One region of the Bacillus sp. CGMCC 1.60114 genome, then DNA from elsewhere that is predicted to be linked to it. Evidence: riboswitches for the same ligand, from Rfam matches in the RefSeq annotation. Region 1 holds a riboswitch; the other holds the start of a gene.
The links. A riboswitch is a leader RNA that binds a small molecule or an ion and turns the genes downstream of it on or off. The one in region 1 is predicted to bind cyclic di-GMP.

Region 1 (6,475 bases):
CGCTATTATTATCTTTTCTATTAATATTTTTACCCATATAAAAGAAAATTCATAATGAAATTCTTTGCAAAGTAAAACTTCCATTATTGTAAGTTTTACTGCTCTTTATACAAAATACATGAAAAAGCAGAAGCGATTCGCACCTCTGCTTTTTCATGATATTTCAACTTTTAAATTCCGCAATAAGCTCTCGTAACTCATAGGCAAGCACATTTAAACAACTTGCTAATTCTGCTACTTCTTGAACAGACATTTCCTGCTCTTTCATACTTTCTTCTACATAGTTTGTACTCTCGACATATGTCTTTGCAATATTTGAAAGATCATTTACTAAATGAACAATATCTTTACTGTTTTGTGAAACATGACTTGATGTTCCTGATACTTCTTTTACTTGTTTTGTCACAGACTGTGCTGATTGTAAAATTTCCGCAAAAAATACCCCGCTACTTTGCACAAGAGAAATACCAGATTCCACTTCTTGTGAGCCTTTTTGCATCGAAACAACGGCTTGTTCAGTTTCTGTTTGTGTTTCACTAATAAGTTTAGAAATATCTTTAGCAGATGTTTCCGTTTGTTCTGCTAATTTTCGCACTTCTTCTGCTACAACTGCAAAACCTTTGCCAGCCTCCCCAGCACGCGCTGCCTCAATAGAAGCATTTAAAGCAAGTAAATTTGTTTGATTCGAAATTCCTGTAATCACTGTGACAATATCACTAATTTGCTTTGAACGATTTTCCAGCGAATAAATAATAGAAGATAAATCTTGAACTGCTTTTTGTATTAAACTCATCTGCTGAATAATTTGTTCAATAGCCTTGTTACCTTTAACAGAATGTTCCTCCATTCCTTCAGCTGCCTCCGCTACGTGCCCTGCCGCTCCTGTAATCGCTTGCATCTTATTCCCCATCTCATTAACAATTTCTAGACATTGCTGTACAGAAGTTTGCTGAGAATGAGCGCCCTCATTTAATCCTTCAATAGAGCCTGCAATTTCTTGTACAGCTCTACTATTCTCCTCTGTACTTGCTGAAAGCTCTTGGGAAGAGGAAGAAACTTGTTCTGAGGTTTCTTTTACTTTCTCAATGATTTTTCGAAACTTTTCAATCGTATTATTAAAATACGTATTAATAACCCCTATATCATCTGAACGTTCTCTTAATTTTATACTTAGGTCACCGTCTCCTACTTTTCGCAATCCTTCACGCAACTCTTTTAACGGTGCTAAAGAACTACGAACAATAAAGAATTGAACTAAAGTCGCAATAATAAGAAAAATAGAAATAAAGATCAAGCTTTGAATGATAAATTTTTGTTTCGTACTTGTAATAATAGAAGCATCTACATCTATTGCAACAATTGCAACGATCTTTTGATCGTCCCCCATAATTGGCTCTAATATTGTAACCCAGGTCCCGATATCATCTTTATATACCGCAGATACCTGTGGTTTTTTGGACGACATTACTTTGTCATAGGCCTCCATCCAGTATGAAGGTTGCTTAGCATAATCTCCTACCTGTACTTTTGTGGCCTTTGATAACTCCGTGGTTATCCCTACTACTTGTAATTCTCCCTTATTATTTGTTTTTACATCTGTAACATATAGATGACCTATGGTTTTTAATTCTTTTGATACATCACCTAATTGCTGAACTAACGTTTCTTTTTTCACTCTTTGCGTGGTTGGATCTTTTGCAAGATCCTCAATCAATCCCGTGTCTAGTTTGTGGACTACCATGTCCCCCGTATCTACAGAATGCTTTTCATATATAGACAACATACTATTCTGGAAAATATTAAAGTTTAACACGCTCATACTACCAATAAGCATTAAAATAACAAGGATTGTTAACAATACGTTTTTTTGTAAAAACGATAACTTAGACCAATATTTTTTTGTAATCATTTTACCCCTCCCAAGAACAGATGAATATAATATAAGAATATTAAGAATTTTAAAACCAGACTAAATATATTATTACGTACAGAAAAATAGTTAAAAAAAGAGACCAATGTTTAAAAAAGCATTGGTCTAAACCAACCCTATCAGTCCGGTAACTGGCTGGCTTAGTCTAATTCGACCTTAGCCCCTATAGTTTTGCGACCCTGCGTTTCCACAAGTTTGCCTTTCTCGATGAACGAGTTGAACGATATGGGAGTTTTATGAGAATTACACAATTCTCTGTCCACAGATTACACCATATAAATCCAATTGTCCACTTATTTGCACATATAAATATAAAATTCAAAATAACACTTTTGTAAAATATTTTTCACAAATAGAACGAATCCTATTTTTAATATACTATATAATAAAAATAGGATATTTAAGGAAATTTATTTATTATTCATTATTTAATTGTTGAACCATTAAACAAACTAAGTTATTCGATAATAATAATTGACTATTCTCTCGGAGGTACTACACTATGTTCTGGCTACAGTTCATCATCTTGTTACTCTGTATTTTCATCGGTGCACGCCTCGGAGGTATTGGCCTTGGCGTAATGGGAGGCGTTGGGATGACAATCTTTGTCTTCTTCTTCCACTTACAACCAACCTCCCCGCCAATCGATGTTATGCTTATGATTTTAGCAGTTATTACAGCCGCTGGAGCCTTGCAGGCTGCTGGGGGAATGGACTATCTTGTTCATATTGCAGAAAAAGCGCTCCGCAAAAACCCGAAACATATTACGTTCTTTGCCCCAATCGTCACTTATTTATTTACGTTTTGCGCAGGAACAGGCCACGTTGCCTATTCGGTTCTTCCTGTCATTGCTGAAGTATCACGTGAATCGGGAATTCGACCAGAGCGTCCACTGTCAATTGCTGTTATTGCATCGCAGCAAGCGATTACGGCAAGTCCAATTTCGGCAGCAACCGTTGCACTTCTCGCTATGCTTGCTGACTATAAGATTACACTATTAGATATTTTAAAAATTAGTATTCCATCTACCTTTATCGCTTGCATGTTAGCTGCTTTCGTCGCAAGCAAAATGGGGAAAGAGCTAAACGAAGATGAAGAATACTTAAAACGATTACAAGAAGGCGTGATTCCAAAACTAGAAGAAAAGAAAGAGTTTATTATCCCGAAGGGTGCAAAACTGTCTGTTATACTCTTTTTGCTTGCAACAATTCTAGTTGTTCTTCTTGGATCTTTTGAAGCATTACGTCCTAGCTGGATGATAGACGGAAAACTTGTACGTCTTTCTATGCCAAACACCATTGAAATGGTTATGCTAACAATCGCAGCGCTTATTATTATTTTTTGTAAACCAAATGTAGAAAGCATCGTGTCTGGTAATGTCTTTAAAGCAGGAGCCACAGCAGTTGTTGCGATTTTCGGCATCGCATGGATGGGAGATACGTTCTTTAACGGTAACTTACAAATGATTCAAGGTTCTATTCAAGGTCTCGTAACGAGTGCACCGTGGTTATTCGCAATTGCATTATTCGTGCTATCAATCTTGTTATATAGCCAAGCTGCAACGGTACGTGCATTAATACCACTTGGATTAACACTTGGCATTTCACCAGCACTCTTAATTGCAATGTTCCCAGCTGTAAACGGGTATTTCTTTATTCCAAACTACGGAACAATCGTTGCGGCAATTAACTTTGACCGCACAGGTACAACGCGTATCGGTAAATATGTGTTAAATCATAGCTTTATGATTCCGGGTCTTGTTGCAACAATTACAGCAATTGGAATTGGAATACTTCTCGTTTCACTGATGTTTTAATGAAGAAAGAGCTAGCCTTTATAAGGGCTGGCTCTTTTTAATCAAACGTTTGTTTAAATATTTATCCCGCATTAACGAGGCGGTAGATGGGGGCAGTTCAGTCAATGACTTCGATGCTATACCCTTTCTTCTTCATCCCCGTTAGCACTTGCTCAATATGTTCATTATCTTTCGTCTCAAGAGAAAGGTGCAGCTGCGCATAACCTGGAAATACTTTCGTTCCAATCCTCTCTAAGTGAATATGAAGAACATTCGCTTCAAAATCGGTTACAATCTGTAATACTTGCTGTAATTGCCCTGGCTTATCTTTAATCGTTGTTGAAATATGTACAAATCGGCCTGCTTCAACCATACCATGTTCAATAATGCGCGAAATAAAATTAACATCAACATTACCGCCACTTAATACAGAGACAATCTTTTTCCCTTGCTCAGGCACCTTTCCATATAGCATCGCAGCTAATGAAGTAGCACCAGATCCTTCTACAAGTAATTTATTACGCTCTAATAACATAAGCATTGTCCGAGCAATCTCCATTTCATCGACGCAGAAAATATCATCTACATAGCGCTGCACAAGCTGAAAAGTGAGATCCCCTGGTCTTTTTACTGCAATTCCGTCTGCCATTGTTGGTGTTGACTCTACCGTTATCCTTTGTTTTTCAGTAAGAGATCGTTTCATACTAGGACACGCCAACGCCTGTACACCATAGATTTTCACAGATGGCTTTTGTTCTTTAATTGCCATCGCAACGCCCGCAATTAAACCACCACCACCAATAGGACAAATGACCGCATCAACATCATCAAGCTGCTGCAATATTTCTAACCCAACTGTTCCTTGTCCAGCAATAACAAGCTCATCATCAAATGGATGTACAAACGTCGCTCCTGTTCGTTCCTTTAAATCAAGTGCATATGCTAATGCTTCATCAAATACATTCCCTTGCAATTCAACATTAGCTCCGTAACGCTTTGTCGCAAGTATCTTACTAAGCGGGGCTCCTTTTGGCATAACAATCGTACAAGGAATACCGAGCATATTACTAGAATAAGCTACACCTTGTGCATGGTTACCAGCTGATGCTGCCACAACTCCTTTTTGCAATTCTTCTTTGCTAAGTGAAGTCATTTTATTATAAGAACCACGCACCTTAAAAGAACCCGTCTTTTGCAAATTTTCTAGTTTTAAGTATATTTCATTATGAGATAATTCACTAAATGTACTGGAGTAGTCTAACGGTGTTGTATGTACAATCCCCTTCATTTTTTCATGAGCAGCTATAATATTTTGTAACGAAATCATGTTTTCGCCTCCGAAACGATATATATTCATACACGTTAGTTTAAGCTACACAGTTTGTTTTATACGACAAAAAGAACCATTTCTCACGTTAGAAATGGTTCTTTTCATATATTAGCTTATTATTTTCTTACTAACTCGGCTAATTTCTTCGTACTATTATAAGGAGAATCTGCTAAGCTAATTGCAGAAATAATAGACACCCCGTCCGCACCTGCTTCAACGACAGAAGCAGCATTTTCAATTGTAATTCCACCAATACCGACAATCGGAATTTCAATGCCACTTTCGCGGAAGAAACGTAATCCTTCCGTTCCTTGTACTGCTTTTGCATCTTTTTTCGTATTTGTTGGAAAAATCGGTCCTACCCCTAAATAATCCGCGCCATTTTCAATCGCAAACCGTGCTTCTTCTATTGTATGAGCGGATACACCGATAATTTTATCTCCCATTTTTTCACGTACTGTCTTAATGCCCTCATCATCTTGTCCAACATGAACGCCATCTGCATCTAATTCTAGCGCTAATTCCACATCATCATTTACGATAAACGGAACATTATATTCTTTACATAAAGACTGAAGCTGTTTTGCAAATGCATATCGTTCTTCTCCAGTTAACGCTCCGTCACCTTTTTCGCGATATTGAAAGATTGTAATCCCACCATCAAGTGCTTCTTTCATGACTTGCAATGGATCTTTGCGGCAATTATTGCTCCCCATAATAAAATATACTTGTAATAGCTCGGACATATACTGTTTATCGATGCGCGCCATTTCTCTCATCCTTTCTTACCGAACTTCTTCGACATTCCCATATTGTTCAACGTCTTTTGCAGTAACACTTGCTAACTGATTAAGAAATTCAATTTGGAAACTTCCTGGTCCCTGTTCAGCTGTTTTGTTTGCCGCAATTTCTGCCGCTACACCGTAAAACGTTACTGCTGCGACTGCTGCTTTTACATAGTCTCTTTCGACTGCTGCAAATGCTCCAATCACAGATGTTAATAAACAGCCCGTTCCTGTTACTTTTGTTAAAATGGGATGACCGTTACGAAGAATGAATGTTCTTTCTCCATCTGTTATAACGTCTTCTTTTCCAGTAATAACAATAGCGGTATCTAGCTGCTCTGCTGCTTGTTTCGCAATTGAAACAACATCACCGTTTCCTTCCCCTGCATCAACACCTTTAATCTCCCATTTCTCATCAATAACATTTGCAATTTCCGCTGCATTGCCACGGATGATTGCTAGTTTCACTTCACTTGGAATATGTCTCGCAACTTCTGTTCGATACAAAGTTGCACCAGCACCAACAGGATCAAACAAAACTGGTACATTGTGTGTATTTGCTGATTTCCCAGCAATGAGCATCGCTTCTACTTCTTCCGGGCGAAGTGTTCCCATATTTAAAACAAGCGCTCCAG
Region 2 (25,444 bases), on a different contig from region 1:
ACTGGCATGCGCTCGATTAAGCGGGCTTCTATCAGTAGGGGGTGAAAAAAGCCCCTACTGATAGAGGTTTCACATTATTTTGCATAGCAGAGACTTATATGCTGAAAAATGAAAATGAATTTGTGAAAGCGAGGGGATTAATTATGCTGGCGTCATGGGAACGAACTTTGGAATTAGCATACGTTAATCACCGTGTGATAACAGAAGTTAATAAAAAGCAGCAAGTGAATTGGTTATTGGTAGATTTGGGTTTAGAAAATATAATGGAAGAACAGATTAATCAGACGTTAGATAAGATATTAATTGGGTTTAATCGGCTATTTAAGTATAAATCTGTACAACAAGCAAGTTTAGGTTATTTTAGGATGTTGGATATTTTAAAGAAAGATGATATGTATCATCCGAGAATTCACATTTTACTTCCGGTGATCAAAAGCTATTTTCAGGGGAGATACTATATCAAACATGATAACTGGATCTCTTTGTGGAGCAGAGCATTAGGGATAGAAAATGGTTTGTATGTAAAAATGAAAGTAGTTAACGGAAAAGAAGGAAAACGAGAGATTTTCAAAGAAAAATTGTTAACATTTCGTGAACAGGAAAGTGAAATTCCTCTTCGGAAAAGTAAAATAATTACATCTAGACGTTTGATCGGGTACAGTGAATTGTTAAAAAATGTAATGGAGCAATTGAAAAGTGAAAATAAGTCTCATTTAGACATGGATGAATTATGTATAAACGATCCAATTGCAAATCATGCGTTTGTAAATATGTTAGACTGGCATCCAGGTTTAAGAGAAGATGAACAGAATCCTTTTTTTAAATAATAATCAACCTAGTCTTTTTATGTAGCAGAAGAGTGAAGCGAATTCACTCTTCTTTTTTTGTGATTTTTACCGTGGTATTTTTGTATTAATATTCATTTTTATTTATATTTATTTTATCTGTTTTTATAAATAAAAGATTTAAAGCTTTAATGGATGAAAGCATTAAACCTTTAATGCCCTAAATAATAAGTTTTTTGTTTTTGTTAATAAACACTGTCAAATCAGTGTTTATTAGGTTGTTGACAAAACAAAATTACGGGAGTAAACTGGCGTCATAAGTTCAGCTGTTCAATAATTCACAAACAAAAACTCAAGTTTCACAAATGGGTTTGTAGAAAGAACAGATGATTATTTTATGAATATTATTCATTTCGTTTTATGAAGAAGCAGATGGATGTATTCTACGAAATAACAGCATGATTTGAAGAAAGGAATGATCCTATAGAGTCTACAAATTTTGTATCAGATATTTTGTTTTAATACCCTAGTTTTTAACGTTTGTATTTTTGAAAGTGCAGTTCCTTTGAAAATTAGCGTATTAGTTCAGTGTATGTATTCTCTAAAAATTAAATAAAGGAAAGAAGGATATAGTTATGGCCAAGACAAAAAAATTAACGCTTTTCGGGTTAATTGGTATTACGATGGCATTCTTTGGCACTGTACGTAGTGTACCGACGCTTGCTATTACAGGGTGGACGCAAATTTTCTATATGTTAATTGCTGCAGTTGTATTTGCTCTCCCTATTGCGCTCATGTCAGCCGAACTTTCGACAGGATTTCCTGAAGAAGGTGGCCCACAAGTTTGGGTTAGAAATGCATTAGGTGAAAAATGGGGATTTGTTACCTCATGGTTATTATGGGTTCAAATGTTTTTCGGGATGGTAATGGTTTCATCAACTGTTGGTGTTCTACTCGGTTACGTTATTAATAAACCAGAATTATCTTCAAACAACTACTTTATTTTTGCAGTAATCTTAATTTCATACTGGGGTGTAACTTTATTAAACCTTAAGTTTGATATGGTAAAAATCGCAGGTAACTGGGGCGCTGTGATTGGCGTATATATTCCATTTGTTATTCTCGTAGTTCTAGGTGTTATCTATATGATTAAAAATGGAATTCAGCCAAATAGTTACTTAGGGAATTTTAAACCAAGTGATTTAATACCTAATTTAAAAGACTTAGGCAGCTTGGCGTACCTATCAGGGATTATCTTTATTTTTGCGGGGGTAGAGATTTCATCTGTACATGCAAATAATATTGAAAATCCGAAACGTAACTATCCAGTTGCTGTTATCGCTTCTGTTGTTTTACTAGTAATCTTTAATATTATCGCTGGTTTAACAGTTTCTAACGCAGTGCCACGCGGTCATTTAGAGTTAGCTAACATTACACAACCATACTTGATTTTCTGTAAAGATTTAGGTATTCCACCTATCTTTGTTAACATCATTTCTTTAATGATTTTGATTGGTGTTCTAGTGCAGCTAAGTGCATGGGTACTTGGACCAAGTAAATCTATGATTAAGGTGGCAGACGAAGGGAACCTTCCTAAGTTCTTCCAAAAGAGAACAGAGAAAGATATTCCTATCACTTTTGTAATGATTCAAGCAATTGTTATTTCGTTAGTATCTTTCTTATATGTAGTAGTTCCGGATGTTAATAGTGCATTCTTAATTATTACCATTACAACAACGATCCTATATTGTATCGTATATGCTTTAATTGCTATTTCAGCAATTCGCTTACGTTATAACATGCATAATGCTAAGAGACCATTTAGATTAGGTAGTAAAGGAAATGGATTAATGTGGTTTGTATCTATTGTTTCAATGATCGGTATTGTACTTACGATTATTGTAAGTTTGATCCCACCATCCATTTTAAAACCAAGTCAGTATACTGGTTACGTCATTTATCAAGTGGCCGCTACAGTGGTTATGATTGGGATTGCTCTTATTATTAACAAATGTAAGAAACCAGAATGGAAAAAAGAAAATAACGAAGCAGAATATTTAAAACAAGCTAATTAAAAACAACAAATTCATAAATTTATATAATTCGATTTAAAATTGGAGGAAATGAAAATGAAATACGAAATGCCAGAGATTAATTTAAAAGCATTATTCTTAGGAGATAAAGGGGAAAATGTAGATTTATTTAAAGAACTATTATTAAAAATGGTAGATGAGCATGTTGGTTGGAGACAAAACTATATGCCGCAAGACTTACCTGTTATTACACCTCAAGATAGAAGTTCTAAAAACTTCCAAGAAACTGCAGATCATATGCGCAGTGTGTTCAATGTATTATCTTCTAAATTACGTACGAACTCTTTACCTTGGCATGCTGCTGGCCGTTTCTGGGGACATATGAACTCTGAAACATTAATGCCTTCTATCATTGCTTATACAGCAGCAATGTTATGGAACGGTAATAACGTAGCATATGAATCTTCACCAGGTACTTCTCAAATGGAAGAAGAAGTGGGACATGAATTTGCTGCACTGATGAGCTATAAAAAAGGTGAAAGCTGGGGACATATTTGCGCAGATGGTTCTATTGCTAACCTAGAGGGCTTATGGTATGCACGTAATATGAAGTCCTTACCATTAGCAATTAAAGAAGTGGCTCCTGAATTCGTTGCAGGTAAATCTGAATGGGAATTACTGAATATGTCTACAGAAGAAATTCTAGCTATTTTAGATCAAATTCCTGAACAAATTGATGAAATTAAAGCTCATTCTGCACGCAGTGGTCAAAATTTACAAAAATTAGGTAAATGGTTAATTCCACAAACAAAACATTATTCTTGGTTAAAAGCTGCTGATATTATCGGTGTTGGTCTTGATTGTGTAGAACAAGTAGATGTTGATGACAACTATCGTATGGACATTAATAAATTAGAAGAAAAAATTCGTGAACTAGCAGCAGAGCAAATTCCTGTTCTAGGTGTTGTTGGGGTTATCGGTACAACAGAAGAAGGTCAAGTAGATCGTATTGATAAAATGGTAGAACTTCGTGAAAAATTAGCAGAAGAAGGCATCTATTTCTACATTCACGTAGACGCTGCTTATGGCGGTTATGCTCGTTCTATTTTCTTAGATGAAAATAACGAATTTATCGAATGGGATCAAATCGAAGAAGTATACGCAAAACACAATGTCTTCACTGAAAAATGTGACTGGTTAACAAAAGAAGTTTATCATTCATTTAAAGCAATGAATCAAGCAGAAACAATTACAATTGATCCACACAAAATGGGATATATTCCTTACTCTGCGGGCGGTATTGTTATTAAAGATATTAGAATGCGCGATGTAATTTCTTACTTTGCAACGTATGTATTCGAAAAAGGTGCAGATATTCCAGCATTATTAGGTGCATATATTCTTGAAGGTTCTAAAGCAGGTGCAACTGCAGCAGCAGTTTGGACAGCTCATCAAGTGTTGCCTCTAAATGTAACTGGTTATGGGAAATTAATTGGCGCAAGTATTGAAGGAGCTTATCGTTTCTACGACTTCTTAAGTGATAAAGAATTTAAAGTTGGCGATAAAACAATTCGTGTGTACCCATTAACAAAACCTGACTTTAACATGGTTGACTACGTATTTAATGAAGAAGGTAATACAGACTTAGAAAAAATGAACAAATTAAATCATGATTTCTTCGATCAAGCTTCTTATGTTAAAGGCGGATTATATAATAATGAGTTCATTACATCTCATACTGACTTTGCTATTCCTGACTACGGTAACAGCCCACTTCCATTCGTGAAGAGTCTTGGATTTAGTGAAGGTGAATGGGATCGCAAAGGTAAAGTAACAGTGCTTCGTGCTTGTGCGTTATCTCCATATGCTCACGATAAAGAAGTATTTGAAGAATATGCTGTTAAGTTAGAAAAAGCAATTCAAGCTAAACTTGAAGCAATCTACAATGAAATGAAATAAGTTTAGTAGAAAACCATTTTAATAGAATGAATGCATAACGTTAAAAATCCGTTATGCATTCATCTTTATATATAATTGACCTTATTTATTTGAGTAAGATTAATTGAGGAGTGAAAACGTGATGGTAAAAAAAGTATTAACGATAGCAGGTTCTGATTCAAGTGGAGGAGCAGGATTACAGGCGGATCTGAAAACATTTGAAGAGTATGGTACGTTTGGCCTAACTGCCATTACAACAATCGTCACAATGGATCCTGATAATAACTGGCATCATCATGTTCATCCGATTGATAAGGAACTTGTACAAGCGCAATTAAAAACAATTTTTTCCGGCGGCAAATTAGATGCGATGAAAACAGGAATGCTTGGATCTATAGAGATGATTGAGCTCGTAAGTGATGTAATTGAAACATATGACATGCAAAATGTTGTCATTGACCCGGTTATGGTTTGTAAAGGAGAAAACGAACCACTGCATCCTGAAAATGGACTTGCCATGCGTGATCTTCTTTTACCAAAGGCAACAATTGTAACACCAAACTTATTTGAAGCAGGTCAGTTATCTGGAATGCAAAATGTAAAAACGGTAAACGATATGACAGAAGCCGCAAAGAGAATGATCGATTTTGGTGCGAAAAATGTTGTAATAAAAGGCGGAAAATCGCTCGAAGATCATAAGGCAATTGATTTATTTTATGATGGAACAGAGTTCGTACTTTATGAAGCGGAGAAAATTCATACGAACTGTAACCATGGTGCAGGGTGTACGTTTGCAGCAGCGATTACAGCTGGACTAGCTAAAGGACTTTCAGTAAAAGAAGCCGTTGCAAAGGCGAAGGACTTCACGACAGAGGGAATTAAAAGGGGATTTGATTTTAATACATTTGTTGGCCCAGTTTGGCACGGTGCATACAATAAAGCTGAGTTGCGTTAACTGTTATATATTTTAGGTAAATAAAATGAGGGCATAAAACATCCATTGGCATGATTAGTAAGTGATATATATACTCATCCAAAGCATTGTTTATGTCCTTTTGTGGTTTATCCCGCTATTCGCGGATCCACTGATAGAAGTTTCACTTTATTTCCATTGATTCTTTTTTAATATAGTGTTTAGATATTGAATGTGCAATTGTTCACAAATGTTAATAGTAAATGGATGAGTTGATAGAATCCTACAACAATTTACATGATAAGGAGTTTATTAAGATGAAAAGAGATGTAACACTTAAAGAAAGCATCTTTCTTTTAGTTGTTTTATTAGCAATTATAGGAACTTGTATTATAGGCTTAAGTTTACCTCCTCAAGTGCCTATTTTAATCGCTATAGGAATTGTTATTTTATTTGCAAAAGTAAAAGGTTTTTCTTGGGATACAATTCATAAAGGGATTCAAAATGGAATTATACCAGGTTTAATTCCTATCATTATATTTATGCTAATTGGGATTTTAATTAGTGTTTGGATTGCGGCAGGAACAATTCCGACTATCATGATTTATGGATTTAAAATTTTATCTGCAAAATTCTTTTTGCCTTCTGTTTTTGTCATCTGTGCACTTGTCGGGATAATGGTGGGAAGCTCCTTTACAACCATTTCAACTATAGGGATTGCATTTTTAGGAATGGGACAAATGATGGGCTTGGACCCAGCAATGATTGCAGGTGCCATTATATCAGGTGCTTTTCTAGGCAATAACATTTCTCCGTTATCTGATACGGCGAACTTAGCAGCTGCGATTGCAGAAGTAGATTTATTTGAACATATTCGCAGTATGATGCGGACAATTATTCCAGCTTTTGTTATAACTCTTATCTTTTTCTTATTTGTAGGACATGGAGCATCAGTATCAGCAGGAAATAGCATCGACGAGCTGGTTCAGACACTTCATTCATCTTTTACTATTTCAGCTTTCACATTAATTCCGGTATTCGTACTATTTTTATGTGCAAGAAAAAAAGTACCAGCTATTCCGACATTATTACTTAGTATAACGATTACAATAGTTATCTGTTATATGTATCATCCGCATACTAGCCTGAGTCAAATTGCTGCTTATATGCAAGATGGATTTGTTTCTAAAACAGGTGTAAAGAATGTAGATGCGCTATTGACTCGCGGCGGAATGCAAAGCATGATGTGGTCTGTTTCTCTTATCCTTCTTGCTTTAGCACTAGGCGGATTGTTAGTAGAAGTGAAAATTATTGAAAAGCTAATTTCTAAAATTTCGGGCATGGTAAGTACGAAAGGAAACTTAATGCTCATGACTGCATTAAGCTCTATTGGCATCAATGTTCTGTTAGGGGAGCAGTATTTATCAGTTATTTTACCAGGTGAAGCATTTAAATCACAATATGAGGCAATTCATTTAGATCCGAAAAACCTTTCGGGGATCTTAGCGAATGCCGGAGCAGCTGTTAACCCATTGATTCCATGGGGAGTGAGCGGTGTGTTTATCACTGGTACGCTAGGCGTATCTACGCTGCAGTATTTGCCATTCGCTGTGTTTTGTTTGGTCGTTCCAGTCATTCATGTTGCTTTAGGATTTATTGGAAGTGGAAAACAACCATTAAAAGAACATAAACAAGCTAGTTAACGCATCATTTTCCATCGTAAAAGGAAATGTAATAGTTTTAAAAAAGCTGGTAAATGCCAGCTTTTTTATTTGAAGTATGTGATACATAATTTAGACAAAATTTTGCCACGAATATTTAATATAGAGGCAGGATTCAATATTAAAAAATAGTGATATAATACCTTATACTCTATTAATTATTAATAAGATTAAATAGAGAATTACCTTATTTATATTTTTTTGATATATCTTTAGGGGTGGATTTGACATGAGAGTGTAATCAGACTATTTATATTTGTGATAAATTTCACATTAGATATAGAAGAAAAAACATAGTAGAAGATAAAGCAAATTTTATCATGTAGGAGGACTTTCTTATACTTTGGCATAAGAATGAGGATCTTGTGGCGCAGCGGCTACTCTGATGAAAGTGGAGGCAGGCATATGCTAATAGATAAATTACGTGGAAAAGATTTAGATGAATTTTTTGAAGCAATGTTAACATTGGAAACGGTAGATGAGTACTATAGTTTTTTTGATGATTTATGCACAGTGAATGAAATGAAGACAATCTTTCAAAGATTTAAAGTAGCTAAAATGTTATATAAACACAACACGTATCATGAAATTGAAGAAGAAACAGGAGCTAGTACAGCAACAATTTCTCGTGTGAAGAGATCTTTAAACTATGGAAATGACATGTATGATGTTGTTTTTAAGCGTATGAAAGAAAAATAACTTTCCATCACTGGGGAACCACTGATGGAAGTTTCATTTTATAGTTTCAGAAAATGAAACGTTTTTTGCTTTATAAACCTGATCTTTTGTTAAAAACAATTAAGTAAATTATGTTTTTTGTTAGATATACAGCCAGTAGAAGTAGCGATACTAGAATCAGGATAGCGTATTTGTGAACAGTATGGTCTGAAGTGAGAAGAGTAGACGAACAGGAATATGTATGAAAAGCCAACTTAGTAGAAGAAAGTTGGTTTTTTAGTGTGGTTTACTTCCAGCATAGTACTGTTAATGGTGTTTGTATTACAGGCGTTCATTTAATTAAATACAGTTATTTTAATAAATATTAAATAAATTTTAAAAACATTGTCATGATACATCTGTATATGATAATATTTTAGATGTATTAAAGAATGCTATAAATAATAATAAATATACAACGATAAAGGCAAACTTATCGAAAGATAGAGACGCAAAGTCACAGATCTAACGTTCACATGAACTATGATGGCTGGACCGCCGAATAGTTGATTAAAGGGAGACTATTCAATTTATTGAACGGTCTCTTTTTGTTGTGCAGTTTAATCAGCGTAATGTAAAGGATATTTTAAAAATGATAAGGGAGGTGAGTTTATAGTTTTGTGGAATTGAATTCATATTTATAGTTATAAAATTATAAAATTTGTATAATTAGTAATTAAGATTCATTTTGGCAGATGCTTTAAGGATTAATAATAATTTTAGAAATTTATTTAAAAAGGAGCTTGAAAATGAGACCTAGTTTATCTAAAAATTTGATAGTTGGAACTCTAATCGTTTCTTTAGGGACAGGATTAGGAACAGGAGCAGTAAGTGCTCAAGAGACAGATAACAATATCTCAAAAGCAACATCTCAAAAAGGTAGCATAATAGAGAAACTTCCGCAAAAAATAGAAGTGAAGAAACCAGAAGCGAAGAAACCAGAAGTGAAAAAGCTGGAAGTGAAGAAACCGGAAGTAAAACAACCAGAAGCGAAGAAACCAGAAGTGAAGAAGCCAGAAGTGAAGAAGCCAGAAGCGAAGAAACCAGAAGTGAAGAAGCCAGAAGCGAAGAAACCAGAAGTGAAAAAACCAGAAGTGAAGAAACCGGAAGTAAAACAACCAGAAGCGAAGAAACCAGAAGTGAAAAAACCAGAGGTAAAACAACCGGAAGCAAAGAAACCAGAAGTGAGAAAACCAGAAGTGAAGAAGCCAGAAGCGAAGAAACCAGAGGTAAAACAACCGGAAGCAAAGAAACCAGAAGTGAAAAAACCAGAAGTGAAGAAACCGGAAGTGAAAAAGTCAGAAACGAAGAAACCGGAAGTAAAACAACCGGAAGCGAAGAAACCGGAAGTAAAACAACCAAAGCCAGGAGCAAAGAAACCGGAAGTAAAACAACCAGAAGTGAAAAAGCCAGAAGCGAAGAAACCAGAAGTAAAACAGCCTACTAAACAACAATTAGCTGAAGCAATTTATAATAAATATTATTCTGAGTTTCAAAACATGCAAGTAAATGCAAATAAAGAAGTAGATGGTGTTTTAGCAAAAGCAATTAGTGAGGTGAAATCTGGAGAACCATCGTTATATGTGATGCTTAAATATCAACCAGTACTTGAAAAAATACAGGCTGACCAAGATAAAAAATTCAATGATAAGCTAAATAGTATGCAGAGAGAATTGAGTGCATTACATATAGACACTAACTATGCAGAGAAGATCCAAAAACAATATCAGGCTGAAAAGGATAGAAAAAAGACTGAATTTATTAACTCTTTCCGTAAAGCAATATAAAAATATAGGAACAGTATAAGGATTCTGTAAATATTCCCTTTGTAATTGGAGATGAGCACCTTGACTAAGAAATTAATTATTATCGTTAGCATACTAATTGTAGCTGTAGGTGGAGGTCTTTGGTATGGAAAGTCTCTCTTTGATAAAAAGTTAAGCGAATCTCTTTTGAAAGATGTAGATTCCAAAGCAATAGCGAATCAGTTAAAAGATAAAAAAATTAATAAAGATGTATTAAAAACAATAGATGATTTGAAAACTAAAGATCAATCAGTAAGTAAATCGAATGGAACAGTAGCTGATAATTCACAAATAACTAATAAGACTATAAATGGTATGAATGAAGCTAACAAAAATTCTACACAGAATACGCAACAGGATAACAATCATACTATAGATGTATCTAAGAATGTGCAACCGAGTGACAACTCTACTATAAACACATCTAAGAATACGCAGCATGGTGATAATTCTACAACAAATGAAAAAAAGAATATTCAATCAAACAAAGATCAGCCGATAAAGACGCGTGAAGATGTAACTAAATTGGTAGAAAGTAGATTATCCACATCTGAGATTTTACACCTTACGCAGCTTTATGAGAACAGAAAAAATCTTACTAAAGAACAAAAAGAGACAGCAAAAGCAGAGGTGTTATCGCATTTTACACCTGAAGAAATTAACATGATGTTACAGGTAGCAGGGAAAAATTAATTTTAAAAAATCAATTATTTAATGTTAATAATCATATATTCACTAGGATAAATAGAAGAAACACCTTCACAAATGTGGTGGGTGTAAGACAATCAATCCGAGTTCAAAGAAGAAAGCAGGTTCATTAAACCTGCTTCTTTTTCATACATGTGTATGTGTCTGATCCAGTAAATTTGCCAGGATCATGCTATTCTCTTGATCTGCATCGTACTGCACAATATCGTCGTAATCAAACAGTTCAAAACTCTCACCAAATTCCCGTTCCATGAAGTTGATAAACTCTCCAATGTTTTCTCCTACTTCTTTATTACAGCGAAACTCCATCATAATCGCTCTAAATCGATGAGGAGGAATTTCGCATTTAATATGATAAGATTTGTTGATGCCAAAGGAATCCTTTGAATCGTATAAAGTGTATGTATACAACAGAGACCATCTCCTTTCTTACGTGATATGTATATTGTTCTATAATTGAGCAAAATTCATCCGTGCTTATGAGATGGTTGCTTGTTTATGTCTTCAAAAAATGTTTACACCAGATGTTGGTTTGGAATAAAGTTAGTTCAGAAATGTTTTGCAAATCCTTATTTAGTGAGAACCAAAAAGAATCCATTTTTGAAAAAAGATTAATCAAAATGGAGATAAGCGGCAGGAGTTTTCATAATATTCTTCATTATCTTAGCGAAGAGGTGAATTGATTATGTCTTCTATAAACAAGAAATCTTGTTGTGCTGTAAGCCGTTCTGCAGTAAAGCAAGACACTGTCATTATGGAGGAATCAGCAAATCTGTTTGCTGGAGAGCAATATCATGAAGAAGATATGGTTCGGATTGAAGGTGGAGAATTTCTCATGGGTACGAATGAGAAAGAGGGATTTCCTGCTGATGGAGAAGGACCAATTAGGAAGGTGAAAGTGAAATCATTTTTAATGGATCGCTTTGCTGTAACAAATACTAAGTTTTTGGAATTCGTTACAGCCACTAATTATAAAACAGATGCTGAAAAATACGGTTGGTCCTTTGTTTTCTATAAATTAATATCAAGTGAAACTGCTAAACACGTAAAACACGTACCAACGGGAACATCATGGTGGGGAGTTGTAGAGGGGGCTTATTGGTTCCGTCCAGAAGGTCCTGATTCTAATATGAACGACCGCATGAACCATCCTGTTGTTCACATTTCATGGAATGATGCGATAGCTTATTGTAAGTGGGCAGGTAAAAGGCTTCCTACTGAAGCGGAATGGGAATACGCAGCAAGAGGAGGCCTTGTTCAAAAAAGGTATCCATGGGGGGATGAACTACAACCAGGTGGAGAACACTATTGCAATATCTGGCAAGGGAATTTTCCAGTTGAAAATACAATTTTAGATGGATATTTAGGAACAGCTCCAGTTGACGTTTTTCGACCCAATGGATATGGCTTATACAATATGGTTGGAAATGTGTGGGAGTGGTGTTCGGATTGGTTTAGTCCAAATTTTCATATAAACGGACCAAAGGATAACCCTCAAGGACCGCATAAAGGTAAGGCAAAGTCAATGCGAGGAGGATCTTACCTATGCCATGAATCCTATTGTAATCGATATCGCGTAGCAGCCAGGACCTCCAATACACCTGACAGTTCAACGGGAAATATAGGGTTTCGTTGTGTAAAAGATTTATCTCGCAGTAACGGGAAGTAAGACCCCCACCTCAATATTGAGAGAGAAGCGAAGAGGATAGGTGGGGGATGAAGCAATCCCTCACTGACGAAAGTTTCACTTCATTGCAAAAGCGTCATTACGATGCCGTAAATTGATAACCCAATGAAAGTCGGAATACCAACAATAACAATTTGCTTTACATTTTCATACGCCTTCGGTTCTACAAGAGGCAAGTCTTTTTCCTCCATTTGACGATACTGTTCACGTTCCATATAATCCCACCTTTATGATTGTACGATAATATATTCAAACGAGGCGGTTTATGTTAATTTTGCTGAAATTAAAATAAATGTTGAATATTCAGTCTTTTTGTATTAATATTAGTTTATTAACGGATGACAGTGATTAGCCTCCCTGCAAGCCCGGATATTGTTACGATGAATTGAATAGAAATGAATTGGCTTCTTTCCACTTGAACTTCCTTAGCAGGAAGACGAGCCATAAGGATAGGGACAGTAAAATCCAGTGTAATTCTTTACATTGTTTTTCTGGCTCTTTTTATTTTTTCTATAAATAAGAAAAGGACTTATCAGAAGAACGATTTATAGGACGGGTTTTAGAAAGCGTTATCAATGCCGGGCAATGTTTCAATTTTATGTATGCTAGAAGGATTTGTGAAAATAAATACTTATAGGTTGGTGATCTTTTTGGTTAAAGAAAAAAATGAACTGCAAAAAGACTTGAAAACCAGGCATATAACAATGATCTCAATTGGTGGGGTTATCGGAGCAGGATTATTTGTAGGGAGCGGGACAATTATTCAATCAACAGGTCCAGCAGCAATTTTGTCCTATATTATTGGTGCTTTAATGGTTGTACTCGTGATGCGGATGTTAGGAGAGATGGCTGCGGTAAATCCTGATAGTGGTTCTTTTGCAACATATGCTCATAAGGCAATTGGACCTTGGGCTGGTTACACAATCGGTTGGTTATACTGGTTTAACTGGGTTATTATTATCGCAATTGAATCGGTATTGTTAGGGGCGATGGTTAACAATTGGTTCCCTTCCATACCAGCATGGATAGCTAGTCTTTTCATGATTATTTTGATGACGATTACAAATATCTACTCTGTAAAGCTATATGGAGAGTTTGAATATTGGTTAGCCCTTATTAAAGTTGCAGCAATTCTTGTATTTTTAGGTTTAGGAATTGCTATGATTTTTGGAATTGTCCCTGGTGTGGACAGGCCTAATTTTTCTTCCATCTCTGAAAACGGTGGCTTTTTTCCAAAAGGGATTGTTCCTGTATTGCTGAGTGTCGTATTTATTTCTTTCTCTTTATCAGGGAGTGAAGTTGCTGCAATCGCGGCGGGAGAATCTGAAAATCCAGAAAAGAATGTTATAAAAGCAATTAACAGTGTTGTATGGCGTCTTATGCTGTTCTTCGTAGGATCTGTAACGATTTTGGTCATTTTTATGCCGTGGAATAATGCAGAATTATTGAAGCTTCCTTATGCAAGTTTATTTCGGATGGCAGGAGTCCCTGCTGCTGCGGAAATTATGAACGGAGTTGTGTTCCTGTCCTTGCTATCTGTTTTAAATTCAGGATTATACACGAGTTCTCGCATGTTATTTTCGCTTTCGAAAAAAGGAGATGCTCCTCTTGCTTTTTCAAAATTAAACAGTAAAGGCGCACCAATTTGGGCGATCGTTGCAAGTGTATTATTCGCATTTGTTTGCGCTATGCTGAAGTTTATATCTCCTGATAAACTATTTGCTTTTTTAGCAAATAGCTCAGGCGGCGTTACGATGCTTATGTATATGTTTGTTGCAGTTTCTCATATTCGATTAAGACGAGAAGCGGAAAGAGAAGACCCAGGGAAACTAAAAGTGAAAATGTGGTTATTCCCTTATCTCACATACGCAACGCTTCTTATGATTGTTACGATATTTGTTTCACAAGCATTTATAGCGGATATGCGTATGCAATTTTATTTGACGATTTTAGCTGCTGCTATAGTGATAGCATCCTATTTTCTCAGAGTTAGGAATAAGCCAGCAACTGCTAAGGATGATAAGGCAGGATTTCCAATTTTAAAAGGTTCGGAGATTGGTTTAGAGAAGGACTAAGTCGTGTGTAATGCAAAATAAAGTGAAAAAGGGGTAAGTTCAATGTTAAAAGAAAAGAACAATATTGTAACTACAAGATCTGATATTTTAAACGAAAGAAGAAAGAACGCAGTGCCTGCAGGTCCATATAATATTACTAATTTATATGTTCAATCTGCGAAAGGGGCCATTATTACTGATATAGATGGTAATGAATTAATAGATTTTGCAGGTGGAATTGGGATGCAAAATGTTGGGCATTGTCATCCGAAGGTAGTAAAAGCGATTCAAGAGCAAGTGGAGTCTTCCATTCATAGCTGTTTTCATGTAGCGCCGTATGAAAGCTATATTGCGTTAGCTGAAAGACTGAATGAATTAACGCCAGGAGATTTTAAGAAAAAAACAATGTTTGCGAACAGCGGAGCTGAAGCGGTAGAAAATGCTGTGAAAATTGCTAGAAAAGCAACTGGGCGCAGTGCCATCGTTTCGTTTGAACGCGCGTATCACGGACGTACATTAATGACAATGTCTCTTACAAGTAAAGTAAAACCTTATAAACATGGATTTGGTCCGTTTGCACCGGATGTGTACAAGCTTCCTTATCCGTATTATTACCGTGCAGAAGATGGGATGACGAAAGAAGAAGTAGACGGGCAAATCCTAGCGTATTTTGAACGCTTTATGCTAGAGGAAGTAGCAAGTGATAATATTGCGGCAATTATTTTGGAACCGCTTCAAGGTGAAGGTGGATTTATTGTACCATCTGCTGCGTTTATACAAGGGGTAAGAAACCTTTGTGATAAATATGGAATTATCATGATTGCAGATGAAATTCAAACAGGATTTGCTCGTACAGGAAACTTGTTCGCAATGGATCATTTTGGTGTAGCACCTGATTTAATGACATTTTCAAAATCCATCGCTGCAGGTATGCCGCTTAGCGCAGTGACCGGAAAAGCTGAACTAATGGATGCACCTGGTCCAGGCCAACTTGGAGGCACTTTCTCAGGAAGCCCGGTTGCTTGCGCAGCAGGCCTAGCTGTTTTAGATGTAATTGAAGAAGAAAATTTAGTACAACGCGCTCGGGAAATCGGCGATCGTATGATGGAAGTATTCAATAGCTGGAAGGATAAATATGAATTAATTGGCGATGTGAGAGGCCTTGGTGCTATGACGGCTATGGAACTTGTAAAGGATCGAAATACGAAAGAGCCGGCAACAGAAGAAGTGAAAGCAATTATGCAAGAAACACATAATAAAGGTTTAATCACAATAAGTGCTGGTATTTATAGCAGTGTACTTCGTTTCTTACCGCCACTTGTCATAACAGATGAAGAGCTTGAAGAAGGATTTGCTATTCTTGAAGCAGCAATTGCTAAGGTATCTAAATAAGAAAAAACGGTTATGTTTCCAGCTGGAGGTAGGAGAATGAAATTTTTCAATTATATAAATGGTCAGTGGAAAGAGCCATCTACTCATCAATATTCTAAAAACTATAATCCGCATAATGGAGAAGTATTAGGAGAATTTCCATTAAGTTCAGCAGAAGATACGCAAGCAGCAATTGCATCTGCGAAAGAAGCCTTTCAAAGTTGGCAAGGTTTATCGTTTCAAGAGCGAGCAAGTTACTTATGGAAAGCGGCAGCTATTTTAAAAGAACGTGTGACTGAAATCGGTCAGGATCTGACGAGTGAAGAAGGAAAGATACTTGCTGAAGGGATAGGAGAAACGAAGCGGGCGATTAGTATTCTTGAATATTATGCAGGGGAAGCGAATCAGCCTGTGGGAGAAATTATTCCTTCGGCCAATCCGAAAACGATGCTCTACAGCAAAAGAGTAGCAGTTGGACCAGTAGGATTAATTACGCCGTGGAATTTCCCAATTGCAATCCCAGTATGGAAAATGGCTCCGGCACTGATTTACGGAAATACTGTTGTCATTAAGCCAGCAGAAATTACACCAAAATCAGTATTTCACCTCGTGAATGCTTTTCATGAGGCAGGAATTCCTGCCGGCGTTATCAATTGCGTATTTGGGAAAGGTTCAGTAGTTGGAACGGAATTAACAGAAAACCATGATATAAAAGCGATATCCTTTACCGGTTCTAATGGCGTCGGAAAAACAATTCAGCAAACTGCTGTTGCAAACGGTAAAAAAGTGCAATTAGAAATGGGCGGAAAAAATCCACTCGTTGTATTAAAGGATGCCGATGTGAATAAGGCAGTAGATATCGCGATAAGAGGTGCATTTATGTCAACAGGACAAAAATGTACAGCGACAAGCAGAATTATTATTGAAGAGGGAATTTATGAAGAATTTCGTAATGAACTCGTGCTGCGGACAAAGGCTCTTAAAGTTGGAAATCCATTAGAAAATAATACGTTTATGGGCCCATGTGTATCCGAGAGCCAGCAGCAAACTGTTTTATCGATGATTGAAGCAGGTAAGAAAGAAGCTTCTTTACTTTGCGGGGGAAGCGTACCAACAGAAGATGAGTTAAAACACGGGTTTTATATTTTACCTACTATTTTTGAAGATGTACCCCACGATGCACGAATTGCGAAAGAAGAAATTTTCGGTCCGGTTATTTGTTTGTTTAAGGTGAACAATTATCAAGAAGCAATTTACCTGGCTAACGATACGGAATATGGACTTAGCGCATCTATTTGTACAAATAACTTGAGTCTTGCGCAGCAATTTATTGATGATATGGAAGTTGGAATGGTTCATATAAACTCCGAAACAGCAGGAGCAGAGCCGCAAGTTCCGTTTGGAGGAATGAAAAGTTCCAGTGCTGGGCCCCGCGAACAAGGGAAAACAGCTGCAGAATTTTATACAAGGGTAAAGACAGTGTATGTAGATCAAGTATGAGTTGAACCAATCGGGCATTAACGGGACAAAATAAATGGATCACAATAATGGGGGATGAACATGAGTAAAGGAACTTTTTTCATGGCAGGACATGCGAGACTTCCGAAAGGGATGGCTGTACGCAGCGTCTATGAAACACTAACAATTACAATAGAAGCAGATCACAAATATCATGTAATTATCGAATCTTCATGTACCCTTGCGACAGGACACGGGAGAGATTTTATTTCTCAAATTTTAAGAGGATATAGTTTACGAGATGGCATTGAAGACATCATTCAAGAAATCTCTTACCATTATCAAGGAAAAGCGCAAAATGCGATTATTAGCGCTTTAAAAGATTTGTACCGCCAATATACAAGTTACGTAAACGGTGAAAGACCTGAGGAGGACTATGAGGAAATAGGTCCGCTAAAGTAAAACGAAATGATGAAACTGTCGAGTTTATTGCACTTTACTATTTAAAGAGCGTTCGTAAACGAGAGCCAGTTGTATTCCAGCTTATTTGATGGCGGAATATAACTGGCTTTTTTATATACAATAAGGAGGCAGGAACATGTCAAAATCAAGTGAAGTTCAAGGTGTCAAGGAGCAGGTAAAGCAAAAAAGAGGATGTAAGGAAACTCATGCAGCGAAATCGTGTAAAATGTGTAAAGCATGTAGTCGAAATGAAGCTCAGTACATGAAAATTGAAAATAAATAATATAAATACATTGACATTCAGAAAATTTTGAATTAATATTTAACTATAAAGTGATAGGATCCATACGAGAAATAAGCCTTCTCTACACCCGATCTTCACTATCTGGTTTGCACATAGTTGAATAAAAAAACTGTCTATTATTATTGTACTTTAAGAGATTAAAGAACACTCGTAATTTTAAGCCAGTTGTACGTTTCTACAATTTATAATTGTGGATGCGTATGACTGGCTTTTTAGTTTATTTGAACTAAGGAGGAAGATGTTGATGATCACGGAACAAGAAGTGAAAATGAAATTTGCAAAGAAGTATGAGGGATATGAAATTGTTCCTCATCCAGAACATAAACGCTTGTATCATATTGTGTTAAATCAGCAATTGCTTGGGCAATTCTTCGAAGAGGTAAAAGAACATTCTGAACAATCATTGCAATATATTCCTTATTCTCGCTTTATCCTTGCTGATCAAATGAAAAAGATCTTTGGTGCATCCTTCATGGAGAATGTTCGAGGTATTATTCATGACCGTGAAACGGGCGGATTTACAATTGGTGTACAGGGTGAAACGACAAATCCAGAAGACTATGTGAAATTTGCAACGGCATTAACGCACTTAATTGGTACATCTAACTTTGATGCAATGACAGGAACGTATTATGCTAGATTTAATGTGAAAGATACAGACAGCAGTGATTCTTATCTTCGCCAAGCATATCGCTTATTCACACTTCATACAGACGGAACATTTGTTGATGAACCGACAGATTGGCTTCTGATGATGAAGATTGAAGAAAAGAATGCAGTAGGCGGCGAATCGCGTTTACTTCATTTAGATGATTGGGAAGAGCTTGATAAGTTTCGAAATCATACACTAGCATCTGTCAAAATGACGTATAAAGCACCGCCAAGTAAAAATGCGCAAGAAATCGTATATCGTGAAACATTTTTTGATATGAATAATGCGCCGTGTATTTGTTTTATTGATCAATTCGCTTATCCTGATAATATTGAACAAGCAACATATTTGAAGGAACTCTCACAATCTGTTGAAAACTCTCCAGCAACGCATGCATTAAAATTACCAGTTGGCGATTTAGTTCTTTTAAATAACCTATTTTGGATGCACGGGCGAGCTCCTTTTGAAAAAAATAAAGATTTATATCGAGAGTTAATGCGCCAACGCGGCTGCTTCTCTAAATAATATGTATGGCGGGTCTTGAAACAAGGCCTGCCTTTCATGATATACAGGTATTCGTACATATAACATGTAAGGAGGAAGTTTGATGTATGATTTTATAATTATTGGCGGCGGGATTGTTGGGCTTTCAACGGGGATGGCCTTAAAGAAAAAATTTCCTCATGCCAAAATCGCAGTCATTGAAAAAGAGAACGAACTTGCACATCACCAAACAGGACATAATAGCGGTGTGATTCATTCCGGTATTTACTATAAGCCAGGAAGCTACAAAGCGAAATTTGCAAAAGAAGGAAATGCAGCGATGGTTCAGTTCTGCAAAGAAAACGGAATTGCCTATGATATGTGCGGAAAGGTCATTGTCGCAACAGAAAAAGAAGAGATTCCCCTTTTACAAAACCTATATGAAAGAGGGTTGCAAAACGGCCTAGACATTTCGAAAATTAGTATAGAAGAATTATCGGAAATCGAGCCGCATGTAAAAGGATTAGGAGCGATTCGAGTTCCTTCTTGCGGCATTGCCGATTATAAAGGGGTAAGTTATGCATTTGCACATTTCATCCAAGAAAACGGGGGAGAAGTGCACTTAGGGACAAAAGCAGAACATATTTTTGAGAAAAAAGATTTTGTTACCATTGAGACAAACCAAGGAATCTTTGTAACGCGGTTTCTTATCAATTGTGCTGGATTACATAGTGATCGAATTGCCAAAAAAACCGGATTATTAACGGATATGAAAATTGTACCGTTTCGAGGCGAGTATTATGAGCTCGTTCCAGAAAAGCGTCATCTCGTGAAGCACTTAATTTATCCAGTTCCAAACCCAGATTTTCCGTTCCTAGGTGTTCATTTTACAAGAATGATAAACGGAGACGTACATGCAGGGCCGAATGCGGTATTAAGCTTTAAACGCGAAGGATACACAAAAAAAGATTTCGATCTAAAAGACTTTATGGAAACAATGACCTACGCCGGCTTTTGGAAAATGGCCATGCCGAATATGAAAGAAGGCATGAAAGAAATGATTCGCTCTTTTAGTAAACAATCCTTTCTCAAAAGCTTGCAGCGTTTAATACCAGAGCTTACAGATAAAGACATTGTTCCAACTCATGCTGGTGTAAGAGCGCAGGCGATTCTATCCAATGGAAACATGGTAGATGATTTTTGCATCATCTCAGGCACTAACTCCATGCATATTTGCAATGCCCCGTCTCCGGCTGCAACAGCAAGCCTGAAAATCGGGGAGGCAATTGCGGAGAAAATTCCGGATACAGTTACGGATGTGTTGAGTTCGTCGGGGGCGTTTCAAGTAAAAGCTTAGTTAGGAGAAAGAGAGATTCTATTTAGCTTTTCGACACGTTTAAACTACTAATTTTCTTAAGAACTCTTTTCATATATGGAACTAAACAAGGGTGTCTCTTTCATTGGAATATCCTTGTTTACTTTTGTTCTTAGTAAATCAGTTATGAAACAAAAAAATAAATGGACAATCACTGTCCAATCCTTTGTGATACATTACGGATACGTGGGAGAAGGAGGAGGAAAATGGAAGGGAAAGAGATTTTTGAGTTAGACATAGAGTGGGCTCAATTAATTTCAGAGGCGCTTCATAATGGAATCACAGAAGAAGAAATTAGAGAGTTTTTGGGAAGTGGAAATCCATCATAATTTCAATGACACTTGTTCACAGTTGATGGAAACTGTAATCCTTTGATTATTTTATACTTGTACATTTGTAGAGGGATAATTTTCATTGAAATAATGCCCTATTACTTTAATTCGATTCTTATTCGATCTTTCCACTTATTTATGTTTGCGATGGCATTTTTTTCTTTCCCTAGATATATATCATTGATTGTCATGGACCAAGATTTAAATGTACGCTGTCTATCCTTATTAGGTACAGGATTTGTTATTTTATCTACATTACTAACTAATTCACGGTTTCTCTTTAGAATATAAGCTACTTCCCATTCCTTATCATATGCTTCAGTAAATAATGTAATTAAATATCTATACCCTTCTTCTGTATAATTTGATGGATGTTGTATCATATAACAGGAAACAAGCCAGAAATGTAAGGCATATAATGCTGGATCGTTATGCTCCCAAACAAGCGGAAAACCAAATTGCTCATAACATGAATACCCATCTATCTCTTTGGCCCCACATTCGACACATCGTCCCAATTTCATTTCTGTATCGTTATTAACCATAATTAATTTTCCTTTCCATAACTTCATTTTACATTCACATCCATCAGTGGGAGATGAAGAATCCTCCACTGATGAAAGTTTCACTTTATTCTTTTTTAGCTTCCAATTCATTCTGCATGCGTTGCTTAAACTCCTTTGGAGAGCATTGATTATACCTTTTGAAAAGTTTATAGAACTGAGCCATGTTAGAGATACCAACCTCATAACCTACATTCGTAATACTAAGATCACTTGTCATTAATAAACATTCTGCTTTTTTTATTCGCTTATAATTAACGTAATCAATAAATGAAGTACCGATAATTTTTTTGAAATATTTTATGAAATAATGGTAGCTAAGTCCTAGTAATGAGCAAGCCTCTTCTACGGTAATCTTATCTTCCAAATGTTTGTCTACGTATTCAAGAACTGGCCGCAATCGGTTCAGACCAATTCCCTCTGTATAGTTTAATATGTTGCGTGTATCATTTCTTAAGAGTAATAGCATCATTCGCTTAATCGCCGAACTAATGGCAATTTCATATCCCCTCATTTGTGTTTGTGATTCTTGAAAGATTTCCATAATTAAAGTATATATTTCATCTCTTACAGTTTGTTTTTCTTCAAAAATATAGTTTATTTCATTCAAAGGTTTGGTTTGTTCAGAGAAACAGTATATGTACGGCATGATACTTTCGTCGAAGTGTTTCCCTAAATCGATTTGAAACACCACATATCGTAAATCATCCATTAGAGGTTTATGAGAACGATGTGGTTGGGATGCCCCTAAAACGATGACATCGCCTGGGCCCATTAGAATATACTCGTTTTTACTTTGTATCCCCAAATTTCCTTCAACGACGACAATAAATTCTACTTCTTTATGATAATGCCAAGGGTGTTTCTCTATCGTACTGAAATGATGTTTTTTCATATGAATTTCCCATATTTTTAGAAACAGCAACGGATTTTGATAAATGACTTTTTCATTAATAACTTCTAAATCGTTTTTTATTAAAGTCATACGCAATTTCTCCCCTTTAGAACATGCCACTTTTGTAAATAAAACATATCATAATTCTTCTTATTTTCTCTTTCGATTTTTAATAACCAAAAAAATGATGACACTTTTGAATAAAAAGACAGCTAAATTAAGCATATCCTTCCTTACTTATCTTTTCTATACTAATCACAAATAAATGAAAAAGGGGTGTTGTCACAATGTTAAAAGTAACTGTATGGAATGAAAATCGGCATGAACAAATAAATCCTGCTGTAAGTGAAATATATCCGAATGGGATTCATGGCACAATTGCAGAATTTTTAACGAAAGCAGGGTTTGAAGTAAAAACGGCTACTTTAGATGAACCAGAACATGGATTAACAGATGAAGTATTGCATCAAACAGATGTATTAGTATGGTGGGGACATATGGCACATGAAGAAGTAGCAGATGAAATCGTTGAAAAGGTAAAACAACGTGTATTAGGCGGAATGGGATTAATTGTTTTGCATTCAGGCCATTTCTCGAAGATTTTCAAAACGTTAATGGGTACAAGTTGCGATCTAAAATGGCGTGAAGCGGATGAAAAAGAACGTTTATGGGTTGTAGAGCCAAGTCATCCAATTGTAGAAGGAATTTCAGAATTCATTGAACTTGAACGTGAAGAAATGTACGGTGAACATTTTGATATTCCGGCGCCGGATGAATTGATATTTACAAGCTGGTTTGAAGGCGGGGAAATTTTTAGAAGCGGCTGCACATATAAAAGAGGGAATGGGAAAGTGTTTTATTTTAGACCAGGACATGAAACATACCCAACGTACCATAATAAAGAGATTCAACGCGTGATCATAAATGCAATTCAATGGGCCAAACCAGTAGAAAGAAAACGTCCTGTCTACGGCAATGCCAAGCCGCTTGAACAAATTGCTGTAAAGACGAATAAGTAAACTGAAACAAAGGGGATAAAGGTCATGGAGAAAATAAAAGTAGCGGTTATTGGGTGTGGAAGCATCGCAAAGTATCGTCATTTACCAGAATATCAATTCAATGAAAATGTAGAACTAGTCGCAGTTTGTGATGTAAATGAAGAACGTGCAAATAGTGTGGCAAAGCAATATGGCGCGACAGCGTATACAAAGTACGAAGAGCTCCTAGCTAGCGGCTCTGTGGACGTGGTTAGTGTATGTACACCAAACTATCTGCATGCGTCTATTTCGATTGCAGCTTTAAACAGCGGCGTTCATGTATTATGTGAAAAGCCGATGGCTACGTCAGAAGAAGAAGCAAAAGCAATGATTGAAGCAGCAAAAACAAACGGTAAAAAACTAATGATTGGACACAATCAGCGCTTTGTTGCATCTCATCAAAAGGCTCGCGAGCTAATTCAAAAAGGTGAAATTGGCAAAGTCTATAGCTTCCGCACAGCTTTTGGTCATGGCGGACCAGAAGGATGGAGTGCGGACGGCAAAGAAAGCTGGTTCTTTAAAAAAGAAGAAGCGTTTATTGGTGCAATGGGAGACTTAGGCGTTCACAAAACAGATTTACTTCGTTATCTACTCGGAGAAGAATTTGTAGAAGTTGGCGCATTTGTTGAAAATAATGCAAAAGATTTTGCTGATGTTGATGATAATGCAGTATGTGTATTGAAAACAGAAAGTGGTATTATCGGAACGCTTGCAGCAAGCTGGGCTTATACGAGTAAAGAAGATAACTCAACAATTATTTATGGTGAGAAAGCAATTCTTCGTCTAGAAGAACATCCAGTCTATTCATTAATCGTTCAATATGCGACAGGAGAAGTTGTTAATTATGAACTAGGGAAAATTCAGTCGAATGATGAAGGCGGACAAAATAATTCTCACGTGATTGAACGATTTATACAAGCAATTTTGCATAATGAAGAACCAGCTGTTCCAGGTGAAGAAGGGTTAAAATCTCTTTCTGTCATTTTAGCAGCCTTACAATCAAGCCAAACAAAACAAATTACGCGCGTATAAGAGGTGAATACCGTGAGAATTGGCATAATTGGAGCAGGAGGAATTGCCACCGGACGGCATATTCCAGCGTTTAAACAACTAGGTAATGAATGCGTCATTTGGGGCGTGAGTGATAGTAATCATGAAAGAGCTACAGAGGTAGCGAATGAGTTTGATATCCCGCAAGTATTTGCTAACTATAAAGATATGCTGAAAGAAGTAGATGCCGTATGTATTTGTACGCCGAATAAATTTCATGCTGAATTTGCAATTGAGGCTTTGAAAGCCGGCGTTCATGTATTATGTGAAAAACCAATGGCACTATGTAAGCAGCAGTGCGAAGAGATGCTGAAAGCTTCAAAAAAAGCTGATAGAAAACTAGCAATTGCCTATCATTATCGTTTTATGAAAGAAGCACAAGCAGCAAAAAAAATGATGACAGAAGTAGGGCGTCCTCTCGTAGCGCGCGTAAAAGCGATGCGGCGCCGCAAAGTTCCTGGGTGGGGAGTATTTACGAATAAAGAACTGCAAGGCGGAGGGAGTTTAATAGATTACGGCTGCCATTTACTTGATTTATCTCTTTGGCTAATGGGAAATCCAAAACATACAGCAGTTCTTGGAAGTGCGTACAACGAATTAAGTAAAACACCTGGTCAGTTAAATCAATGGGGAACATTTGATCATGAGACATTTCATGTGGATGATCATGTAACCGCTTATATGAAGTTTGAAAACGGTGCTTCATTGCTGCTCGAAACGTCTTGGTCTGCCAATATTGAAGATGACGAAGAACATGTTAGCATTTCCGGGATAGACGGAGGGATTAACGTTTTTCCACTTGAACTTTACACAACGAAAAACGGCATGTTGATGAACAGTACGGCAGCTTGGATAGAGGGAGAAGAGGATTATAGTTTCATGCAGGCTAAAAACTTCATTGATGCCTGCAAAGGAAAGGCTGAGTTAGTAGTGAAACCGGAAGAAGCGCTGCAAGTATCAGCGATTATCGATGAAATATATGACACTAGTAAAATAGGGGGAAAATAAAATGAAACTAGGCGTATTTACTGTGTTATTTGCAGATCATTCATTTGAGGAGATGTTAGATAAAGTAAAAGCGGCAGGTCTTCATGCGGTTGA

Region 2: it holds a riboswitch for cyclic di-GMP, as region 1 does, so the genes downstream of both, ACFQZ1_RS26280 (hypothetical protein) here and ACFQZ1_RS02830 (methyl-accepting chemotaxis protein) in region 1, are expected to answer to the same signal.

Annotation. Positions count from the first base shown of each region.
Region 1 is NZ_JBHTHG010000005.1:115,156-121,630, reverse strand. It holds gene ACFQZ1_RS02835 (cytochrome-c oxidase) at 1-55, shown strand, start outside; gene ACFQZ1_RS02830 (methyl-accepting chemotaxis protein) at 164-1,909, opposite strand; cyclic di-GMP riboswitch class I at 2,054-2,140, opposite strand; gene ACFQZ1_RS02825 (anaerobic C4-dicarboxylate transporter family protein) at 2,433-3,746, shown strand; gene ilvA (threonine ammonia-lyase) at 3,844-5,052, opposite strand; gene thiE (thiamine phosphate synthase) at 5,172-5,825, opposite strand; gene thiM (hydroxyethylthiazole kinase) at 5,841-6,475, opposite strand, start outside.
Region 2 is NZ_JBHTHG010000119.1:141,134-166,577, forward strand. It holds gene ACFQZ1_RS26250 (protein rep) at 99-827, shown strand; gene tyrP (tyrosine-tyramine antiporter) at 1,421-2,860, shown strand; gene tdc (tyrosine decarboxylase) at 2,915-4,777, shown strand; gene pdxK (pyridoxine/pyridoxal/pyridoxamine kinase) at 4,896-5,711, shown strand; gene nhaC (Na+/H+ antiporter NhaC) at 5,987-7,372, shown strand; gene ACFQZ1_RS26275 (YerC/YecD family TrpR-related protein) at 7,796-8,089, shown strand; cyclic di-GMP riboswitch class I at 8,524-8,610, shown strand; gene ACFQZ1_RS26280 (hypothetical protein) at 8,857-9,894, shown strand; gene ACFQZ1_RS26285 (hypothetical protein) at 9,955-10,605, shown strand; gene ACFQZ1_RS26290 (hypothetical protein) at 10,747-11,031, opposite strand; gene ACFQZ1_RS26295 (formylglycine-generating enzyme family protein) at 11,306-12,289, shown strand; gene ACFQZ1_RS26300 (hypothetical protein) at 12,370-12,522, opposite strand; gene ACFQZ1_RS26305 (amino acid permease) at 12,910-14,382, shown strand; gene gabT (4-aminobutyrate--2-oxoglutarate transaminase) at 14,425-15,753, shown strand; gene ACFQZ1_RS26315 (aldehyde dehydrogenase family protein) at 15,790-17,232, shown strand; gene ACFQZ1_RS26320 (DUF3870 domain-containing protein) at 17,293-17,652, shown strand; gene ACFQZ1_RS26325 (hypothetical protein) at 17,789-17,935, shown strand; gene glaH (glutarate dioxygenase GlaH) at 18,195-19,133, shown strand; gene lhgO (L-2-hydroxyglutarate oxidase) at 19,216-20,448, shown strand; gene ACFQZ1_RS26340 (anti-repressor SinI family protein) at 20,673-20,795, shown strand; gene ACFQZ1_RS26345 (DUF5946 family protein) at 20,897-21,370, opposite strand; gene ACFQZ1_RS26350 (helix-turn-helix domain-containing protein) at 21,429-22,346, opposite strand; gene ACFQZ1_RS26355 (ThuA domain-containing protein) at 22,544-23,275, shown strand; gene ACFQZ1_RS26360 (Gfo/Idh/MocA family protein) at 23,300-24,325, shown strand; gene ACFQZ1_RS26365 (Gfo/Idh/MocA family protein) at 24,338-25,351, shown strand; gene ACFQZ1_RS26370 (sugar phosphate isomerase/epimerase family protein) at 25,353-25,444, shown strand, end outside.